Regions from separate parts of the Serratia sp. A07 genome, predicted to be linked through region 2. Evidence: predicted binding sites of a transcription regulator. Region 2 holds the regulator's gene; each other region holds the start of a gene.
What was found. Region 2 encodes LexA, which represses DNA repair genes until DNA is damaged. Its sites were predicted from a motif close to TNCTGTATGTACATACAGNA; they were not measured.
Positions count from the first base shown of each region.

Region 1: a site for LexA is predicted at 2,673-2,692, ahead of umuD (translesion error-prone DNA polymerase V autoproteolytic subunit). Genes of this name have one in related genera too.
Region 3: a site for LexA is predicted at 4,778-4,797, ahead of AC4PR2_RS09430 (metal-dependent hydrolase). Genes of this name have one in related genera too.

Region 1 covers NZ_JBZXDO010000020.1:3,125-10,534, forward strand. Annotated here, with positions in the region: gene AC4PR2_RS18245 (glucosyltransferase domain-containing protein) at 1-990, opposite strand, end outside; gene AC4PR2_RS18250 (glycosyltransferase family 2 protein) at 992-1,903, opposite strand; gene AC4PR2_RS18255 (GtrA family protein) at 1,900-2,256, opposite strand; gene umuD (translesion error-prone DNA polymerase V autoproteolytic subunit) at 2,706-3,128, shown strand; gene umuC (translesion error-prone DNA polymerase V subunit UmuC) at 3,128-4,396, shown strand; gene AC4PR2_RS18270 (hypothetical protein) at 4,840-5,247, shown strand; gene AC4PR2_RS18275 (DUF4377 domain-containing protein) at 5,383-5,733, shown strand; gene AC4PR2_RS18280 (hypothetical protein) at 5,784-6,086, opposite strand; gene fabV (enoyl-ACP reductase FabV) at 6,373-7,410, shown strand, end outside.
Region 2 covers NZ_JBZXDO010000022.1:51,345-58,754, forward strand. Annotated here, with positions in the region: gene AC4PR2_RS19345 (MFS transporter) at 1-117, opposite strand, end outside; gene ubiC (chorismate lyase) at 510-1,025, shown strand; gene ubiA (4-hydroxybenzoate octaprenyltransferase) at 1,043-1,915, shown strand; gene plsB (glycerol-3-phosphate 1-O-acyltransferase PlsB) at 1,982-4,447, opposite strand; gene AC4PR2_RS19365 (diacylglycerol kinase) at 4,597-4,965, shown strand; gene lexA (transcriptional repressor LexA) at 5,068-5,676, shown strand; gene dinF (MATE family efflux transporter DinF) at 5,778-7,115, shown strand.
Region 3 covers NZ_JBZXDO010000006.1:220,725-228,134, reverse strand. Annotated here, with positions in the region: gene phnR (phosphonate utilization transcriptional regulator PhnR) at 1-492, opposite strand, end outside; gene phnW (2-aminoethylphosphonate--pyruvate transaminase) at 648-1,748, shown strand; gene phnX (phosphonoacetaldehyde hydrolase) at 1,761-2,570, shown strand; gene AC4PR2_RS09435 (L-cystine transporter) at 2,634-4,025, opposite strand; gene AC4PR2_RS09430 (metal-dependent hydrolase) at 4,207-4,755, opposite strand; gene hxpB (hexitol phosphatase HxpB) at 5,180-5,845, opposite strand; gene AC4PR2_RS09420 (HdeD family acid-resistance protein) at 5,910-7,190, opposite strand; gene AC4PR2_RS09415 (YniB family protein) at 7,376-7,410, shown strand, end outside.

The DNA.
Region 1 (7,410 bases), on a different contig from region 2:
CGAAATTAAAACAAGACACGCTGAGAAGGAAACCAAAGTCCTGGGGAATACCGGAGCATCTTTAAGAAATATGGTTGGCCCCATCAGTGAAACTAAAAATATAAATAGGGAAATAACCCAATAAAGACTGAATGATAATATAGATTTTTTCTTATGGCGATTTGCAAACAACATGAAAATCAAGCCAGCAACAACTGGAATCAAAAAATAAATATAAACTGGGCCATGGAAATATGATAGCACCATGTTTTTTAATGAACTAAGCGTAGAGGCTAAATGCTCTAGCCCTTCAGTATTAGCTGATATGATCTCTGCGCGTGAATTACTTTTTGCAGCAAAGAATAACATGTAAACCATGTAAAAAGAGACGAATAAAGCCGTTTTGTTAAGTATTCTTTTTATAATGTCAGTGGCTTTACAGTCATTTTTTACTGCTGCGATCATTACGTCTACAGCAAGTAAACCAATAAATACATTTGCACATGGTTGGTATATGGTTAAAGATAGTACGCCAACGAGCAGTTTTACTAAAGTTTGTCTGGTAGGATTACTGGCTGTATAGGTATAAGCCATAACCGCTAGGAAAAAAGCGATGGACATGCCTAAAGAGTCATATCTGTAAGCGATATTTTGCAGCATGAATGGATTAAAAATTAGAAGAGCCGCAACTAATTTGTGTGAAGGAACTTCTAACCTCGATAAATGATCGCTAAGTAAAAGCGATGCCCCACCGATAAACAAGCAGGAAGCAATCATAGTATAGGGGTATAGATCAAGGTTATAGTGGCCACTGGCGGATAAAACTTTCATGAGAATATCTGCAACAGGCCGACCTAATCCTCTCCATCCATACTGACCAGTTATGGCTCTATCTAGATCATCCCTATAAAAAATACCAGCTTGGATTAATGGATAAATAAAAAGAAGAGCAATCCCTGAGTACAGGAGCAGTGCTTTTTTGTCGATTTTACAAAACATTTTAATTCTCATCTCACTTCTTTATTATATAGCGTGGGCGACGTTTGGTTTCAATGTATATTCTACCAATATATTCCCCAAGCACTCCGATTCCTATAAGCTGTACACCGCCAAGGAAAAGAATGGAAACAATAATTGAAGGGTAGCCAGCTACCGGGTTGCCCCAAATAACCTTATCTATGATCATCCATGCGCCATACATGAAGGAAATTGCAGCAACAAAAAATCCAATGTAAGCCCAAACACGAAGAGGGAAGGTGGAAAAACTTGTAATTCCCTCTATTGCCAAATTCCAAAGCTTCCAGCCATTAAATTTGCTGGTTCCTGCGACTCGCTCGGCTCTAGAGTATTCAACAATTTCAACATTTCCGCCAACCCAGCTAAGGATACCTTTCATAAATAGGTTTCTCTCTGGAAGTAATTTAATGCTTTCTACCACTTCCCTGGTCATCAGCCTAAAATCACCTACATTCTCTTCTATGGCCGGTTTACTTATTTTATTGTGTACTCGATAAAACCATTCTGCTGTTTTTCTCTTCATTCGGCCATCGCATTGCCTATCCATACGTTTAGCCAACACCACGTCTGCACCATCTTGCCACTTATTCAATAATAGTGGGATAACATCAATTGGATCTTGAAGGTCAACGTCAATTGGGATAATAGCATCGCCGGTAGCGGCTTCCAAACCAGCAAATAATGCAGGTTCTTTCCCGAAATTCCTGGAAAAATTTATTGATTTAACATTTTGATCATCATTAGATAAGGAAGACAGTATTTCTTCCGTTCTATCTGAGCTACCATCGTTGACGAAAACGATCTCTACATCTATATGCTGAAAAGGTTTAAACTGACGCACAGATTGGTAGAATAGAGGAATTGCTTCTTCCTCGTTGAATACGGGAACTACAAGTGAAATTTTCATTTATCTTCCCTGAAGACAACTAACTTAGAATAAATGAAGCCACAGATTAGGCTGATCACTGAAAAAGTAACGAGAGTTACAATTGGGTTTGCATGTAGCGTATCTGCTGCCCAACCGACAGAGAATGCCATACCTCCCATAAACAACACATACACCATATAGCGGTAAGTTGTAGCTTGTGCCTTAAACGTCCACTTGGCGTTAGCAAAGAACGAAACGGTTACAGCGATGCCAAAAGCGACAACATTTGAAACTGATTGTGAGAAACCGCTAAAGAGCATGAGCCCAAAAACAGCCCAGTGAGCCAGGGTATTCATTACCCCTACAGATGCATAACGTATAAAAGTATTCAATGCGTAAAATTCTTAAATGTTGGTTTGCCATATTCTGCCATCGCATGATATTGATGGCAAAATTTTCTAGCCCATCAAGATGATAAGTAAGCACAATCACTATCGTTGGGGCATGGTGACGTACTGTAGTAACAACGTATGACTCCCAGCACGCCGTCCGTCAGCGTTGCCTCACGCCACCTGATAGTTGGGTTCTGGCGCTCCTCTCAGACTGATATCTCAAGGGATAATGTCGCGATAAACATCGGCACAGTGTTCTACTTGTGGACGCGAAAACGCGCTGAAGGTCGAACTTCGATCGTGAGTTGTAGCCTGGAGGGAACTCGGCCATTCATCAAAACTATCTTTCTTTACCGATCAATATCCTACCTTTCTAACAAAAATCCGAACTTTCCCCCGTCAAAATCTTGCGCATATACTGTATAAAAATACAGTAACAAGGCAACATTATGACTTTCTTTTATCCAACACCAAACCCAACCAAGCTCAAAATCCCGCTTTTCGCCGACAAGGTGCCGGCGGGGTTTCCCAGTCCTGCAGCAGATTACGTCAGTTCGCGCATCGATCTGAACGAGTACTGCATCAGCCATCCCAATGCGACCTATTTTCTCTATGCGACAGGTGATTCCATGCTTGAGGCCGGGATCACTGAGGGCTCTATGCTTGTTGTTGACCGCAGCATCAGCCCAGCCCATGGAGATATTGTTATTGCCAGCATAGCCGGCGAGTTCACCGTGAAGCGTCTCTGTTTGCATCCTCGCGCGCAATTGGAACCCATGAACCCGAAGTATGAGCCGATCCTGCTTCATGATGGCGGTGACGATCTGGAGGTGATGGGCGTTGTTGTGTCTTCGATAACGAGGCTCAAGTGATGTACGCGCTTGCTGATGTGAACAGCTTCTACGCGAGTTGCGAAACGTTGTGGCGCCCAGATCTGCGAGGGCGTCCTGTCGTCGTTCTGTCGAATAATGACGGATGCGTCGTAGCCAGGAGCAAGGAAGCGAAGGCGTTAGGGTTAAAGATGGGAGAACCCTATTTCAAAATTAAGCGGGAATTTGAGCGCGCAGGGGGCATCGCGTTCAGCAGCAACTATGAGCTATACGCCGACATGTCTCAGCGTGTGATGGCTGTTTTAGAAGAGATGGCGCCACGCCTAGAAGTGTATTCAATTGACGAAAGTTTTCTTGATCTGACTGGAGTTCGTAACTGCATTGATCTGGATACTTTCGGCCGCCAGGTGAGGGCCAAGGTACTGCGCAACACTGGGCTAACTGTAGGCGTTGGCATTGCCCAAACCAAGACGTTAGCCAAGCTGGCAAACTTCGCGGCGAAGAAGTGGGACAAGACTGGCGGAGTAGTGGATTTGTCCAATGAAGGGCGCCAGCGCAAATTGATGGGCCTCGTGCCTGTCGATGAGGTCTGGGGTATCGGACGCCGGATATCGAAAAAGCTCAACATGATGGGTATAGAAACGGCACTCCAACTGGCCGATGCAAGCACTACGATGATCCGCAAGCATTTCAGCGTTGTGATAGAGCGAACCGTCCGCGAGCTACGTGGTCAGCCTTGTCTCGAGCTGGAGGAGTTTGCGCCGACAAAACAACAGATCATCTGCAGCCGCAGCTTCGGAGATCGGATCACCGAGTATGACCAGATGCATCAGGCTATTTGCATGTACGCGACGCGTGCAGCGGAGAAGTTGAGGGAGGAGCATCAGTATTGCCGGCATGTCAGCGCGTGGCTCAAAACCAGCCCATTTGCCATCAATGAGGAATACTATGGCAACACCGCAAGCATAAAACTGAGCACGCCAACGCAGGATACTCGGGACATTATCGCTGCGGCTATGCGTTGCCTGGATGCGGTTTGGCAACCTGGCCATCGATATCAGAAAGGCGGGGTGATGCTGCAGGATTTTTACAGTCAAGGTGTGGCTCAGTTGGGGTTGTTCGATGAGTACAAGCCACGGCATAACAGCGAGCAACTGATGGGGGTGCTTGATCGGATCAATAACTCGGGGAGGGCAAAACTGTGGTTTGCAGGACAAGGGGCGCATCAGGTGTGGTCAATGAAGCGTGAGCTACTGTCGCCGGCATACACGACACGGCTGAGTGATCTGCCACGTGCGCGAGTATATTAGCGTTTGTGATTGAGAGTTTTAGTACCTAAATTATTCCGAATTGCTCCGAGGGTTCTGGTAACTATCTGAAATTAAAAGCATGGAATGCAAGGTAAAGCAAGGGATTGCAAAGGCTGAAATGTTGATAAGGTATTGTTAAAAAAGGATATTTTCATTCTTTTTCGTATAAAGGAATCGTATTCGGTCTTTTTTTGTGTGATTGATTTATAAGTAAACTCCTCTTAATCCGCCAGCAACAATCCCCGCTCCTCTTTCGAATCACAGCCACCAACCCGATCTCCATCCTTATTCCCCACCCGCACATATCGCTAATTTCGCCGCACCAAAAGTTATTACGTCATTTATGGCGCTGATAAGCTCCGATCATTGCTCCCATCACCGTTAAATGAGAGTGGCATTATGGGGAATATCAAGGTATTAGGCGTTGTAAAAGGAAACCAGCGTTGAACGATCGGTTGAGCCAGTTGAAGATGGCGTTGCCCGGCTATCTCGAGGCGTGGCGTGAGGGGGCTTTACCCTCTGACTGGGGGAAGATGGCCAACCCCGAAGTGGTTGCCGCCCTGTTGGCGGAGTGGGAGGCGCTAAGCGAATTGGCGTCTCGGTTCGAAACAACCACTGAAACTCCCTCCGATCTCGCCGCGTTTTGGCAGGCGCGTGCTGAGCTGATGGCGCAGCGCAATCTCGAACTCAGTGTCCAACTGGCGACGCCAGTCCGTCTGCCTGGCACGCGGGTAGCCTTTTTTGGCTATGTGAAAACGGCGGTGATGGATGCCAGGCAGGTGAAGGCGGCGATTCGTGATGCCGGTTTTCTCATTGATGGCGATGATAAAAACGACAGCGTACCGTCATGACTGCTGTCCTGTAACGCGTGAGTTTGGAGAATAAACGCGAACGAATAATGTCGCTCCTGTGATACGGAGCAAGGTTCAATTCATCCAGTCAATTTGTTAGGATCGCCTGACCTACATGACTATTGGTGCAGTACATTGAAAATTAAAGCGTTGTTATTTGTTGCGTTGGCCGCGCTGGCCGGCTGCAGCCAGGAGGGAACCTCGATGAATCAGCCCGCGAACGAGAAAGGCGGCCAAACGGAGGTGTTGCTGGTGAACAGCGCGCTGGTGGACTGCGTGGGCGTCGGCCCGATGAAGTGCATGCAGGTGCGCCGTTCCGCGCAGCAGCCGTGGGAGTTGTTCTATACCGGTATCGAGGGTTTCACCTTCGAACCGGGCTATCAGTATCGGCTGAAAGTGCTTGTTACTCCGGTGGAGAACGTGCCGGCCGATGCTTCATCGCTGCGCTATACGCTGATTGAGCAGATGGAAAAGAACAAGGCGTAATGGATCTACCTTGTCACCACCAAATGGCGTTTCATTTGGTGGTGACGTCTTCAGGAAAGTTTGTCTTTTTTCTTTCTTCTGGAGGATTCGAAAGTGGCGAAGGCATGTGCAAGAGCAAACCCCAACGCACAGTAGCGTAGAGGCCAATTTTCTTTGGCCCATGTTTCAGAGTCAGCAATAAACATCGCGTTGCCGTTGGCAAAAAGGGTAAATTGCCAGCAAAGGATTAAAAAGCATATCGTAACCAGAACGACATAACCCTTGGAACCCAGAGGCGGTCTGAAGCCGTATTTCACGGCCAGACAGGCCGCGGCAGCGAGAGTTGAAAGAATATAATATAAAGTCGGTTCCATTACTGTTCCTGGTGATTTTATCTTCCCTGATATTCGACCGAAAAACAGCCACACCATAACGCAACGCCAGAAGCATGATCAACTTTTGCTGATTTGAAGAGGGAAGGCTTGAACGCGCTGAGGGTGCGACGCGTGGCGCGTGGAGGCAGCACGATGCGGAGTTGGGCAACCCTGATCCCTCGACTAAACTGGTCTGTTCACTGCGCTTGTTTTCGCACTTTCTTAAGTATATCGAGAAAATCAGGTATATTGTCCTTCGGTTTTTAGCTACCAAGAAAAAATTACTATGATTATCAAACCTAAAATTCGTGGTTTTATCTGCACCACCGCTCACCCGGCAGGCTGTGAAGCCAACGTCCGTGAGCAAATCGCCTACGTTAAGTCGCGCGGCGAACTGAAAAACGGGCCTAAAAAGGTGCTGGTCATTGGTGCATCCACCGGTTACGGTCTGGCCTCGCGCATCAATGCCGCTTTCGGCAGCGGTGCGGCCACCATCGGCGTATTTTTCGAGAAGCCTGGCAGCGAAGGCAAAACCGGTTCCGCCGGTTGGTACAACTCCGCCGGTTTCGACAAGGCAGCTAAAGAAGAAGGCCTGTACGCGAAAAGCATCAACGGCGATGCATTCTCCAACGAGTGCCGTCAGACCGTGATCGATCTGATTAAAAAAGACCTGGGTCAGGTTGACCTGGTGGTTTACTCGCTGGCTTCGCCGGTGCGTAAGATGCCGGAAACCGGCGAAGTGGTGCGTTCCGCACTGAAGCCGATCGGCGAGCCGTACAAATCCGTCGCGCTGGACACCAACAAAGACGTGCTGGTTGAAGCCGTGGTCGAGCCGGCCAACGAGCAAGAAATCGCCGACACCGTGAAGGTGATGGGCGGCCAGGACTGGCAGCTGTGGATGGACGCGCTGGACGAAGCGGGCGTGCTGGCGGATAACGCGCAGTCTGTCGCTTACTCCTACATCGGTACCGATCTGACCTGGCCAATCTACTGGCACGGTACGCTGGGCAAGGCGAAAGAAGATCTGGATCGTGCGGCGCACGCCATCAACCAGAAGCTGCAGGCCAAAGGCGGCGCGGCTTACGTTGCGGTGCTCAAGTCGGTGGTGACTCAGGCTTCCTCCGCCATTCCGGTAATGCCGCTGTATATCTCCATCGTGTTCAAGATCATGAAGGAGCAGGGCATTCACGAAGGCTGCATCGAGCAGATCCAGCGTCTGTTCGCCACCAAGCTGTACAGCGGTGCGGCGCCGGACACCGACGAGAAACACCGTCTGCGTCTGGATGACTGGGAGCTGCGCGACGCCGTGCAGGAAACCTGCCGT
Region 2 (7,410 bases):
CCAGCAGGAGAAGGTGGCGCGCCAAAATTGGCTGCGCCCCTCTTTGGTTGCCAGGCGTTCATCGGCCGCCAGCGCGGCGTCGGCGGTCTGTGGAGTGGCAAGCGTTGTTTCGCTCATGGCAGTGCTATCCTCTTTTGTTCTGCGCCTGGAGGGGCGCGGTTAAAGATGGTTTCCCTGGTGCCGGCAACAAAGGTGTGCCGACAAATGATGTCGGACGCATGGCGATTCAACGCTGCGGTGTCAGAGTATCTACGCGCGTAGATAAAACAACGCGACAAAGATGAAACTTTGCAGGCGATCACAGAATCGTCATCGTGCCGGGGAACGAAGATAGAGAACGCGGATGGCAAAAAGATGACAGGAACCCGGTTTTTCCGGCGGAAGCCACCGCCGTTTTCGCCACGAATCAGCCTGCCGCTTTCGTATTTCTGCGCTACAATGGGGGCCTGTTAACAGTTTGTATCGTCTGGCGCGCCGTACCGGCCGCGGTTCAGGCGAGGAGTAAAGCAATGTCTGGCATCAGGGATTCCATCCTGCCGCCGCTGGAGTGGTTGTCCGAACAGGATCCTCCGGCGCCCGCCGCCGTCAGCGACTGGCTGATGGAGTTAGGCTCCATGACCCGCCGATTTGAACGCCATTGCGCCCAGGTGCGCGTCGAACCGCAGCGCGAATGCTTCGTCACGCGCGAGGCGCTGGGCGACGAGGCGAATCACCTGCCCGACAGCCCGCGCTACTGGCTGCGCGAAGTGGTGCTGCTGGGCGACGACCAGCCCTGGCTGCTGGGGCGCACGGTGATCCCGGAAAATACGCTGACCGGCCCCGACCAGGCGCTGGTGGATCTGGGCACGCTGCCGCTGGGGCGCTACCTGTTCAGCAGCGGCGATCTGACCCGCGACTATATCCATATCGGCCGACAGGATGCGCTGTGGGCGCGCCGTTCACGGCTGCGGCTGGCGGGCAAACCGCTGTTGCTGACCGAATTGTTTTTACCGGCTTCGCCGCTGTATTCAGCGGTTCCTGCATAAGAGAGGAGAGCAAGACCTTGGAGGGAAGCGTGACTCAAAGTAAATGGCGGGCTTACAGCCATTTGATGCGCATTGATAAACCGATCGGCACGCTGTTGCTGCTGTGGCCGACGCTGTGGGCGCTGTGGCTGGCCGGGAAAGGCGTGCCGCCGCTGTCGATTTTGCTGGTGTTCGTGCTCGGCGTGTTCCTGATGCGCGCCGCCGGCTGCGTGGTGAATGACTACGCCGATCGCGCGGTGGACGGCTACGTGAAACGCACCGCCGGGCGGCCGATGCCGAGCGGTCGGGTGAGCGCGAAAGAGGCCAAGGTGCTGTTTGCGGTGCTGGTGCTGATCTCGTTCTGCCTGGTGTTGACGCTCAATGCGATGACCATCTGGCTGTCGCTGGCGGCGCTGGCGCTGGCCTGGGTGTATCCGTTCATGAAGCGGGTGACCAACCTGCCGCAGTTCGTGCTGGGCGCCGCGTTCGGCTGGGGCATTCCGATGGGGTATGCGGCGGTCAGCGAATCGCTGCCGCTCAGCTGCTGGCTGCTGCTGCTGGCCAACATCTGCTGGACGGTGGCCTACGACACGCTGTATGCGATGGTCGATCGCGACGATGACTTGAAGATCGGCATCAAATCCACCGCTATCCTGTTCGGCCGTTATGACAAGCTGATCGTCGGGCTGCTGCAGTTCGCGACGCTGCTGCTGCTGGTGTGGGTCGGTTATCTGGCGCAGCTCGGCGGGGCGTTTTACTGGTCGCTGTTGCTGGCGGGCGCGCTGTTCATTCACCAGCAAAAACAGATCGCCGGCCGCGAGCGCGAAGCCTGCTTCAAGGCCTTCCTGCAGAACAACTATGTCGGCTTGGTGGTATTTATCGGCATCGCGCTGAGCTATCTGCCGGCGTAACGGTTTCGCAAAGCAAGAAAAAAGGCACCCCAGGGGGTGCCTTTTGTGTTTCGGTGCCGGACGACATCACTCGTCCTGCTCTTCTTCCGCGTCGGCTTGCGGCAGGGCGTTGGTCTCTGCCGGCATGTTGACGCTTTCGATGGTCAGCTTGATTTCCGGCGTGATCAGCTCGCTCAGCATGTTGTACACCTCAAGGGTGTGCTCGCGGATCGCATCCCCGCTATCGTTGATATAGCCTTCTTCGCGCAGCGTCGCCACCAGGGTGGAGAACACCGCCTTGTCGAAGAACTCCGGCGCGTTGATGCCGTGCAGCACCGACAGACGCTGCGCCATGATGCGGCTCTCTTTCTCCAGCGCGCCGCGGTTGATGCTCGGGTTGGCGCTGAGGATCGACATGGTGATGGCGTAGCGTTGCAGGGTTTCGCGCACCCCGGCGGCCAGCAGCTGCAGCGGGCGAATGCGCGCCGGGTTCAGCACCAGCTCGTCGCCTTTGTCGCAGATCAGCTGTTGGCGGATCAGCTCGTCGATCACCGGCTGCAGCACCTCCGGCAGCTGTTCCTTGTCGTTATGCAGGAACAGCTCGGCTTTCAGCATCGGGTAGATCATGCCGATTTGACGCAGCAGTTCGGCGCGCGATACCCGGCGATGATGCATCACGATGCTGGCGATCAGCGACGGCAGCACCAGCAGGTGGTGGATGTTGTTGCGGTAATAGGTCATCAGCACCGCCTGCTCACGCGGCAGGATGATGATGTCGCCGATGTTGTCCTTTTCCACCTCGAACTTGTTCATGTTGAGCGCGTGATCCAGCAGCTCGTCCGGCGTTTGCGTCGGTACGGTGACGTCACGTGCGTAAGGCGCGTTGCGCATCAGCTGCAGGTAGCACTCGAGCTGTTCGACCAGCTGTTCGCGGGTTAGCGAACGCTGGCGCGAAGCCAGCAGCGCGGTGGAACACAGGTTCATGGCGTTGGCCGCGGCGGCGTTGTTGATGCGCACCATGATCTGGCCGGCCAGATCGTTGACCGTCGGCGTCAGCCAGCTTGGGCGCTGAGCTTCGATCGGATCGATCGACTCGCGCCACTGCGGCACGTGCTGGTTGAGGTAAGCGGTCAACGGCAGCGGCTCGCCGAAGTTGACATAACCCTGGCCCAGATTGCGCAGCTTGCGCAGGCCGCGCAGCATCTGCGGCAGGCTCTCTTTTTCCTTGGTGGCGCCGCGCAGCTCTTTGGCGTAGGTGCCCACTTCCATCACGTGTTCGTAACCGATGTAAATCGGCACCAGCGTGATCGGACGGGTGCCGCCGCGCAGCATCGCCTGGATGGTCATCGACAGGGTGCCGGTCTTCGGCTCCAGCAGACGCCCGGTGCGGGAACGGCCACCTTCCACGAAGTATTCCACCGAGTAGCCGCGGGTGAACAGCTCGCCGAGGTATTCGCGGAACACCGTCGAGTACAGCTTGTTGCCCTTGAAGGTGCGGCGGATGAAGAACGCGCCCAAGCGGCGGAAGATCGGGCCGGCCGGCCAGAAGTTGAGGTTGATGCCGGCGGCGATGTGCGGCGGCACCAGGCCCTGGTGATACAGCACGTAGGACAGCAGCAGGTAGTCCATGTGGCTGCGGTGGCAGGGCACGTAGACGATCTCGTGGCCGTCCTGCGCCAGCTGGCGCACGCGCTCGGCGTTGGTGACGTTGATGCCCTGATACAGCCGGTTCCAGGTCCAGCTCAGCACGCGGTCGGACAGGCGCACGGTTTCGTAGGAGAAATCGGCGGCGATCTCTTCCATCAGCGCGATGGCGTTCTGCTGGGCCTTTTCGTGCGAGATCTTCTTGCTGCGCGCTTCGTCCTCGACCGCTTTTTCGATCGCTTTGGACGCCAACAGCTTGTTGAACAGATCCTGGCGGGCCGGCAGGCTCGGGCCTACCGCGGCCAGGCGCTGACGCGAGAAGTGCATGCGCGCCACGCGCGCCAGTTTCTGCGCGATGGTTTTATCCGTGCCGTGCTCGGTGGCCATGCGGCGCAGCGAAACGGTGTTGGAGAAACGCACGAAGCTGTCGCGGCCGAGCCACAGCACGGCGAAGAATTTCTGCACGCCGTTCAACAGACGCAGGTGCGGCGTGCCGTGGCCTTCGCGGCCCGGCGAGCGGCCGAACATCACCGAAACCGGCAGCATCTGAATGTCGAGATCCGGATTGCTGCGGTGCAGATCCAGATAGTCGTGGAACAGCTTTACCGACTCTTCTTTCGGGGTGTAGTAGCGGAACACGCGCGGGCCGTCGTGAATGAACACGTAGCTCGGCAGCACGGTGCCGTCGATCTCCAGCGAGTTGAGCGGATCGGGCAGATCCTGCGCCAGGCACTGGGTGCGCAGCGTCAGCAAATCCGCCTTGGAATTGTAAGGTAAAACATACAAAATCGGCCGTGAGGGATCCAACCCTAGCTCGGTAACCGGATCTGAAGGGATGACCTTACTTCTTACCAACAATTTAAGTGGTAAATTCAATATTTTATAATAAATTTTACGCCAACCTGACATAAACAACGTGAAGCCTCTTGTTAGCAATGCGCCGCAAGCATACCAGAAACCGGGTAGCAGATCTGTGGTGTTCGAAAACCGAGAGCCGTCAGCGCGGACTGTTCTAGACTCTTGTTATTATGACCGACCTCTGAGAAAGGCACGAAAACATGGCAAACCAAGCAACCGGACTGACCCGCATCATCAAGGCCGCCGGCTATTCCTATAAAGGGCTTTCCGCCGCCTGGCAACACGAGGCGGCGTTCCGACAGGAACTGGTGGTCACCCTCTTGGCTATCATACTGGCAGTCTGGCTGGATGTGGGTGCGATAGCGCGCATTTTATTGATCGGATCGGTAGCGCTGGTGATGATCGTCGAGATCCTGAACAGCGCGATCGAGGCGGTGGTGGATCGCATCGGCAGCGAACACCATGAGCTGTCCGGACGGGCCAAGGACATGGGGTCGGCGGCGGTGTCGCTGGCGATCGTACTGGCGCTGTTCGTTTGGGGCACGGTCTTGTGGCAGCATTTTGGCTGACGAAAGGCGCCTACTGACTGATTTTTATTTATTCTTCGGTTCCCAATCCGCGCTTACCTGTATATACTCACAGCAAGACTGTATAAACAAACAGGGGGCGGAATGAAAGCACTAACTACCAGACAGCAAGAGGTCTACGATCTGATTCGCGATCATATTTCGCAAACGGGCATGCCGCCAACGCGTGCCGAGATCGCGATGCGTCTGGGGTTCCGTTCGCCTAACGCCGCCGAAGAGCACCTGAAGGCGCTGGCACGCAAAGGCGTGATCGAAATCGTCTCCGGTGCGTCGCGCGGTATCCGCCTGCTGATGGAAGAAGAAGAGGGGCTGCCGCTGATCGGCCGCGTCGCCGCCGGCGAGCCGCTGTTGGCGCAGCAGCACATCGAAGGGCACTACCAGGTGGATCCTTCCCTGTTTAAGCCGAGCGCCGATTTCCTGCTGCGGGTGAACGGCATGTCGATGCGCGACATCGGCATTCTGGACGGCGATCTGCTGGCGGTGCACAAAACGCAAGACGTGCGCAACGGCCAGGTCGTGGTGGCGCGCATCGAAGACGAAGTGACGGTCAAACGCCTGAAAAAACATGGCAACGTGGTCGAGTTGCTGCCGGAGAACAACGAATTCCAACCGATCGTGGTCGATCTGCGCCAGCAGAATTTCACTATCGAAGGGCTGGCGGTCGGCGTGATACGCAACGGCGACTGGATCTAATCGCCGCACCCTCAGTGCCACCCCTTGTATCAATCGCCCCTGTTCTGGGGCGTTTTTGTTTCTGACCTTGCCCTTCGCCACTGCTACGGGAACATTTCATCATGCGCTTGATTTCCGCCTTCACCAGCGACACCGATAAAGCCCTGTGGCGCCTGGCTTTGCCGATGATTTTCTCCAATATCACCGTACCGCTGCTCGGGCTGGTGGACACCGCGGTGATCGGCCACCTCGACAGCCCGATCTATCTGGGGGGCGTCGCGATTGGCGCGGTGGCGACCAGCTTCCTGTTCATGCTGCTGTTGTTCCTGCGCATGAGCACCACCGGCCTGGCGGCGCAGGCGCTGGGGGCACAAAACCCGCAGGCGCTGGCGCGCGCCTTTATGCAGCCGTTGCTGCTGGCGCTGCTGGCCGGGGGGGCGATCGTCCTGTTGCGCTATCCACTGATCGAACTGGCGCTGCGGATCGTCGGTGGCAATGGCGAGGTGCTGGAACAGGCGCGGCGTTTTCTTGAGATCCGTTGGCTGAGCGCGCCGGCGGCGCTGGCTAATCTGGTGCTACTGGGCTGGTTGCTCGGCGTGCAGTACGTGCGTGCGCCGGTGATCCTGCTGATCGTCGGCAACCTGCTGAACATCGTGCTGGATATCTGGCTGGTGATGGGCCTGGGCTGGAACGTGCGAGGGGCGGCGGCGGCAACCGCCATCGCCGAATACGCCACGCTGCTGCTCGGCCTGTGGCTGGCGTGGCGGGTGATGCGCCTGCGCGGTATCACCCTGCCGATGCTGCGCCAGGCCTGGCGTGGCGATCTGCGTCGGCTGCTGGCGCTTAACCGCGACATCATGTTGCGTTCATTGCTGCTGCAACTGTGCTTTGCGTCGCTGACCATCTTCGGCGCTCGCCTGGGAAGCGACGTGGTGGCGGTCAACGCGGTATTGATGAATCTGCTGACGTTCACCGCCTATGCGCTCGACGGCTTCGCTTATGCGGTGGAGGCCCATTCGGGCCACGCCTACGGTGCCCGGGACGACAGCCAGCTGCGCAAGGTGTGGCACGCGGCCTGCAGGCAGGCAGGGCTGGTCGCGCTGGCCTTCGCCCTGGCGTATGCCGTTACCGGCCAGCAGATCGTGGCGGCGTTGACCTCCTTGCCGGAGCTGCGTGCGTTGGCCGCCCACTATTTACCGTGGCAGGTCATCCTGCCGCTGGTCGGAGTGTGGTGCTATTTGCTGGACGGCATGTTTATCGGTGCCACGCGCGGTGCCGAGATGCGCAACAGCATGGCGGTGGCTGCGGCGGGATACGGTCTGGCGCTGTTCAGCGTGCCGCTGCTTGGCAACCACGGACTCTGGCTGGCGCTGGCGGTGTTTCTGGCGCTGCGCGGTCTGGCACTGGGCTGGATTTGGCACCGCCATCAGGTGCGCGGCAGCTGGTTTGCCGCACGCTAAACCGTGCGCTTTGTTGGGTTAATTATTAATTTGTCTTATGTTTTTGTTCATGTTTGCTTACATGTTTCCAGCCTGGTTCTGCCCGGCTTAGCTCATTGTTTTTTGGCGTTTTTTATGTTTATTTCATTTCTTAATGGTTTTTTATTCTGTCATATGGCTTTTTTATTTCCATTTTTAACTAGAATGAATCATGTGGCTGGCGAATGAAGGGGAGCGATATTCCTTAAGGTGAAGGGCGTATCGGCCAGAAAAATTTCTGGTTAACCCCGGCCGGCGACAGGGATCACTGATTCAC
Region 3 (7,410 bases), on a different contig from region 2:
GCTGCCGTTGAGATCGTGGCTGAGCAGTTCCGGCACCCGCTGCGGCAGGCAGTGGTTTTCGCAATAGCAGATGGCGCGGCCGTCGGCGTAGCGCACGCGGCGTAGCAGATACACCTGATCGAACGGTTCGAGCGCCAGCGGCTGCATCACGTCGAGCGGCACCGTGGTTTTTTCGCCGGACAGCAGCGCGGTGCGCGGCGTGCGCCCCTGCTCCTGGCAGAGGCGGTGGAAGTTGGTGTTCTGCGTCGGATCCAGCCACAGCCGCTCCGGCGTGACGAACCAACCGCGGCGATCGGCGCGGTAGATGGCGCCGGTGGCCTCCAACTGCGCCAGGCTCTCGCGAATGGTAACGCGGGTGGTGGAGAAGATGGCGCACAGCTCGCGCTCCGAAGGCAGCTTGTCGCCCGCCTGCAGCGCGCCGCGGGTGATACGCGCCAGAAGCTGATCCTTGATCTGCAGGTAGTGGGGCATATCGCCCTGATGTTCTTTCATTTCATCTCGCTATGGCATCGGCCCGACATTCCGGCACGCGCTTATTATACATAGCCAGATGAATTTTTTGTTTCACCGCGCTTTGTCGTTTGACCAGGGAAGGAATTTGCCGCCACAATGCCTGCAATCTGGTATAGACCAAATAGGTGAATAACATGTCCGATCGTAACTACCTGCTGTTGACCCCCGGCCCGTTGACCACGTCGAAAACGGTAAAAGAGGCGATGCTGTTCGACAGCTGCACCTGGGATGAAGATTACAACCTGGGCGTGGTGCAAAGCATCCGCCAGCAGTTGGTGGCGCTGGCGACGCCGTCCGCCGGTTACACCTCGGTGTTGCTGCAGGGCAGCGGCAGTTTTGCGGTGGAAGGCGTGCTGGGGACGGTCATCGGCCCGCAGGACAAGCTGCTGATCGTCAACAACGGCGCCTACGGGGCGCGAATGATCGAAATGGCGCGGCTGATGGACATCGACCACCACGCTTTCGACTGCGGCGAGGTCAATGAGCCGGACGTGGCGGCGATGGAGGCGGTGCTGAAAAGCGATGCGCGCATCAGCCATATCGCCATGGTGCACTGCGAAACCACCACCGGCATGCTCAACCCGCTGCAGAAAGTCGCCGGCCTGGCGGCGCGCAACGGCAAGACCTTTATCGTCGACGCCATGAGCAGCTTCGGCGGCATTCCGCTGGATGTGGACGCGCTGGGCATCGATTTTCTGATCAGCTCCGCCAACAAATGCATTCAGGGCGTGCCGGGCTTCGCTTTCGTCATCGCCCGCCGCAGCGAGCTGGAGAAATGTGCCGGCTGTTCACGCTCGCTGTCGCTGGATCTGTATGCCCAGTGGCGCTGTATGGAAGACCAGGCCGGCAAATGGCGCTTTACGTCGCCGACCCACACCGTGTTGGCCTTTGCACAGGCGCTGAAAGAACTGGAACAAGAGGGCGGCATTGCCGCGCGCCACCGCCGCTATCAGACCAATCAGCGGCGGCTGGTGGCGGGTATGCGCGAGCTGGGCTTTGAGACTCTGCTGGACGATGCGTTGCATTCGCCGATCATCACCGCGTTCTATTCGCCAAAGGCCGACACTTACCGCTTTGCCGAATTTTATCAGCGCCTGAAGCAGCAAGGGTTTGTGATCTATCCCGGCAAAGTGTCGCAGAGCGACTGCTTCCGCATCGGCAACATCGGGGAAATTTATCCGCAGGATATCGAACGTTTGCTGGCGGCCGTCGGGCAGGCGATGTACTGGAATTAATAAGGATTGACCATGAAACAGATCAACGCAGTGATCCTCGACTGGGCCGGCACCACGGTGGACTTCGGCTCCTTTGCGCCAACGCAGATTTTTGTCGAGGCATTCAAACAAACCTTCGATATCGACATCAGCCTGGCGGAGGCGCGCATTCCGATGGGGCTGGGTAAATGGCAGCACATCGAGGCGCTGGGCAAGCTGCCGGCGGTCGACGCGCGCTGGCGGCAGAAGCTGGGCCGTTCGATGAGCCATCAGGACATCGACGCGCTGTATCAGGCGTTTATGCCGCTGCAAATCGCCAAAGTGATCGACTTCGCCGATCCCATCGAGGGTGTGCCGCAGGTGATTGCCGGGCTGCGCGAACAGGGCATTAAAATCGGCTCCTGCTCCGGTTATCCGCGTGCGGTGATGGAGGTGCTGGTGCCTGCCGCCGCGCAGCGCGGCTACGCGCCAGATTACTGGGTCGCCACTGACGATCTCGCCGCCGGTGGCCGGCCGGGGCCGTGGATGGCGTTGCAGAACGCGATCGCGCTGGGCATCGATGCGGTGGCGCACTGCGTGAAGGTGGACGACGCGGTGCCGGGCATTGCTGAAGGGTTGAACGCCGGGATGTGGAGCGTCGGATTGGCGCTGTCCGGCAATGAGTTTGGCGCGACCTGGCAGGAGTACCGCCAAATGGCGGAAGGTGAGATAGAGCTACGCCGTACGGCGGCTGCCGATAAGCTGTACGCGGCGGGCGCGCACTATGTGATAGACACGCTGGCGCACTTGCCGGGGGTGATCGCCGACATCAACCGGCGGCTGGCGAACGGCGAGCGGCCGTAACGACCGAGCGCGGGGCATAAAAAAACCGGGGATAATCCCCGGTTTTTTCGTTTTGAGACGGCGTTAACGGTGAGCCAATTCGACTTCGTCTTCGCTGTCCATCACGGCTTTGTCGGTTTGCTTCATCAGCTGGCTGGTGATGGTGCCTGCCGCCATGGAGCCGTTGACGTTCAGCGCGGTACGGCCCATGTCGATCAGCGGTTCGACCGAGATCAGCAGCGCGACCAGCGTCACCGGCAGGCCCATCGCCGGCAGCACGATCAGCGCGGCGAAGGTAGCACCGCCGCCCACGCCCGCTACGCCGGCGGAGCTGATGGTGACGATGCCGACCAGGGTGGCGATCCACACCGGATCCAGCGGGTTGATGCCGACGGTCGGCGCAACCATTACCGCCAGCATTGCCGGGTAGAGGCCCGCACAGCCGTTCTGGCCGATGGTGGCACCGAAAGACGCTGAGAAGCTGGCGATGGATTCCGGCACGCCCAGGCGGCGGGTCTGCGCTTCCACGTTCAATGGAATGCTGGCGGCGCTCGAGCGGCTGGTGAAGGCGAAAGTGATCACCGGCCACACCTTGCGGAAGAACTTCATCGGGTTAACGCCGGTGAAGGCCAGCAGCACAGCGTGCACCACGAACATGATGGCCAGGCCGATATACGAGGCCACCACAAAGCTGCCGAGCTTGACGATGTCGTGAATGTTGGAACCGGCGACCACTTTGGTCATCAGCGCCAGCACGCCGTACGGCGTCAGCTTCATGACCAGACGCACCAGCTTCATCACCCAGGCCTGCAGGGTGTCGATAGCCACCAGTACGCGCTCGCCTTTCGGCTTGTCGTCTTTCAGCAGCTGCAGCGATGCCACGCCGAGGAAGGTGGCGAAAATCACCACGCTAATGATCGACGTCGGGCTGGCCCCGGTCAGATCGGCGAACGGGTTTTTCGGGATGAACGACAGCACCATCTGCGGCACGGTCAGGTCGGCCAGTTTACCCACGTAGTTGGTCTGGATCGCCGTCAGGCGCGCGCTTTCCTGCGCGCCCTGCACCAGGCCTTCGGCGGTCAGGCCGAACAGGTTGGTGACCAGCACGCCCACCAGCGCCGAGATCAGCGTGGTGAACAGCAGCGTGCCGATAGTCAGGACGCTGATTTTGCCCAGAGAAGAGGCGTTGTGCAGCTTGGCCACCGCGCTCAGGATCGAGGCGAACACCAGCGGCATGACGAACATTTGCAGCAGCTGCACATAGCCGTTGCCGACGATGTTGAACCAGCTGATGGATTCTTTCAGCACCGGGTTGTCGGAGCCGTACACCAGCTGCAGGCCCAGGCCGAACACCACGCCGACCACCAGGCCGACCAGCACTTTTTTCGCCAGGCTCCATTGCTTGTGGCGGGTTTGCGCCAACAGCAACAGGAGCGCGACAAACACCAGCACGTTAATCACGAGCGGAAGATTCATCCCCAATGTCTCCAATAATCTTTCTTATAAAAACGACTACGCATCACGTATGTCGCGATGTAAATATCGTAACAGTTTGCCGAGTGGCCTACTTATATCCAAATGGAATTTGATATAGCTTTTTGTGTGTTTTTGTTCGTTTTATATACATGAAGGTGATGGGTTGAGCGGATTTTTGTGATCAGAGTCTGATATTTCTGATTTGCTCGACATAGGATTGCACCGGCAGGGTGAAATCACCTTGCCAACAGATGGCAAACGCCACCAGGCACAGACACAGCACGCGCTCGAGCTGATTGCCTTTTTGCGAGTTGAGCAGCGGCAGGCGAAAACGCCAGCGGCATGGCCACAGCAGCGGAACGCCGGCGGGAGTGAGCATATCGGCCAGCAGATGACTGAAGTAACCGATGATCATGGCGTGCAGCGCGTCGGCCGGGATCGGCCAGCTGCGCGGCACGTCCAGCTGGAACAGCGCCATGCCGCCGGCGATCGCCAGCAGGCTGTGGGTGAAGCCGCGGTGGCCGAAGGCGCGGGCGATGGGCAGGGCAATCCAGCGCAGACGCTGGCCCAGTACCGACTTGGGGTGATCGATGTCCGGCAGCAGCGAGGTCAGCAGCGCGGCGGGTATGATGTGCCACCAGTCGCCGGTAGCCAGCTCTGGCGTCACTTCCGCCTTCTTGGCGAAGATCGCGCAAGCGACAGAGAATATAAGGTGTCCTTCCGCGGTCATGCTGTTGCGATTCCGGCTGGTAAACTGTTAATTTATCCAGTATATGGGAAAATTCCCAGTAGTGGAAGCAGTTACCCTGTAACCAATTGTGTATTTTTCCCGGTTTTACAACGGCTTGTTACGGCAATGCGTAACAAATCATCGCTTTTGACGGACGTGAACAAAAAGCGGGCAATGGGCGGTGCGGAACGGAGAGAAACAAGGGCGGTTTTCAGTACGCAGCGGCGGGAGGAAGCGGCGGCCGCGAAGAGCGCTGCGTGGCAGTGACAACGTTTCGCGGACCGTCGCTTTCCCTGCCGCCCAGCATAATAACAACAGCATGCCGATTCAATAATAATGAAACGCTGTTTCGTTTGTTTTGCGGCACGGATCCCTTTTATGGCGCTGAGCGGAAAGCCAGGGCGCCGGTGGCCGGCGCCGCAGGTCAGGCAAAGTGGGCGGGGGTGAGCTGTTCCAGGGTCTCCAGCTGGTGGTCTGCCAGCGCCCAGCGCGGATCGTGGCGGTATTCGGCGGCCGGGATCACGATGGAGCGCATGCGCGCGGCCTTGGTGGCGATCATGCCGTTAAAGGAGTCTTCCAGCGTGATGCAGCGCAGCGGATCGCTGCCCAGCCGTTCGGCGGCGATCAGGTAGACCTCCGGGTGCGGTTTGCTGTACGGCAAGTATTCGGCGGAAACCAGCTGATCGAAGTAGCCCTCAAGATCGAACATCTTCAGCACCTGCTGTTGCATGTGCAGCGGCGAGGCGGAGGCGAGACCGATGTTCAGCCCCTGCTCGCGGCACAGTTCCAGCGCCTGCCGGACGCCCGGCAGCAGCGGGCGCGTCTCGTGCACCAGCTCGATGGCGCGTTCGATAATCCTTGCCGACACCTCATCGAGCGAAACCCCTTGCCACGGCATCGCCTGGTACCACATTTTCACCACCAGATCGATGCGCAGCCCCAGGGTGTCCGGCAGTTTGTGGCGATCGGACAGATCCAGACCCAGCGCGCCGAAGATATCCAGCTCGGCCTGCAGCCACAGCGGTTCCGAATCGATCAACAAGCCGTCCATATCAAAAATTGCGGTTTCAATGCGTTGCGAATAAGCCATTAACGGTTAACTCCTGCCGGCGCGGGTGAATGTGCCCGACACTCTATCATCGCCGACGGCGAGACTAAAATCTTTGCCTGCGCGTTTGGCTTTTGCCAAAGCGAAGGATATTCCACATCTCGCGCAACTTTAGCCACCAGCGTTGGTGTTGGCGCTCGGTAACCTGTTGCAACATGCGCGCATAGTCCAGCACCAACCCCGGCGTCCAGGTCATGCTTTCGCCACGGCTGCGCAGTACCGCCAGCATCCACAGATTGGGATCCAGCACCAATAACAGAAAACGGCGCCACAGATGTTTATCGCCCAGCACGCCCTCCAGCGCACTGTCGAGCGCGCCGATGACCGTGGTGGAGCAGTTACGCCGGGTCAGGTTGTAAGTCGCATCCTGTCGGTAGCGTAACCAGAATGCGCGCAGCGCCGCCGGGTTATAGCGATAGAACTGAATTTTCTTGTCCGGGGGGCACCAGGCGGCGATCTCGCCCGACAGGTCGGGCAGGAAACGTCCGTCGACGTTGTTCTGTTCGCCGGCATGCAACAACTGGCGGAAATCCTGAACGGAATGGCTGATGTCGTTGAGCGGGTAGTGACTGATATACACATCCGGCGCGAGCGCCAGGGCGGCATGACCGGTGGAGATATTGCCGCCGTTGTCGACCGCCGCGATGTATCGGTCGACGATGTAACGTCGGCGCGGATCTTTAGCCGCACCAATCGGTGTCCAGACATACACCGTGAGCGGCGCAGTCTCATCCGCCGGGGGCGGTGGCTGCCGGGTTGGGTGCTGATTCAGAGAAAAGCTTGTCAGTCTCCGGGCGATGCGCAATAAAGCCCAGCCGGAAAGCACCATCATCACGCCGAGGCAAAAGGGCACCGTCATCCGATGCGGCGCCGGCCAGCCGACAAAAATCATCAACGAAAGCAGGATTTCGCCGCCGCCCGCCAGCGCCACGGCTTTCCATCGGCTGTGTTGAATCACCGTGGAGGAGGCGATGCGCACAGCGCCGTCAAGCAGCAGCGCGCTGCCAAACACCACGGTGGCGACGATGGTATCGTCTGCGGGCACGTCCAACATTAAAAAGGCCATAAACACGAAGCCCAGCCCCTTAAGCAGCACCGGCCGGCTGGCCGAAGAGCCGATCACCAGCGCGGCGGATATCGCCACCAGCCCCTCCAGCGCCAGGATGACCGCCAGCGCATCCAGCGCCAGCACGGACCGGCCATCCTGCAGGATGTCGAACAGCATCAGCGCCCCTGCGGCTACCCACAGCCAACCGAACAGCACCAGCAGGCGGCGCTGGCCGTGCAGCGCCTGCGCGCCCAGCAATAAGATAATCAGTCGAATCATGACGGCCTCTGGTTAAACGGGTAACGTTATCTCTTCAATGATAGTGCGCGAACGTCGTTAAGCAGTTGATTTCGGCGAATTCGGCTAAGCTTGTAGCACAGCGGGAATGAAGAAAACGGTGGGCGAGTTTCGCCAACTGCAGGTAGACTTAGCCGATTCGGTTACGTCGCTAACAAGGGGAACACATGACGTATCAACAGGCCGGGCGTATCGCCATTTT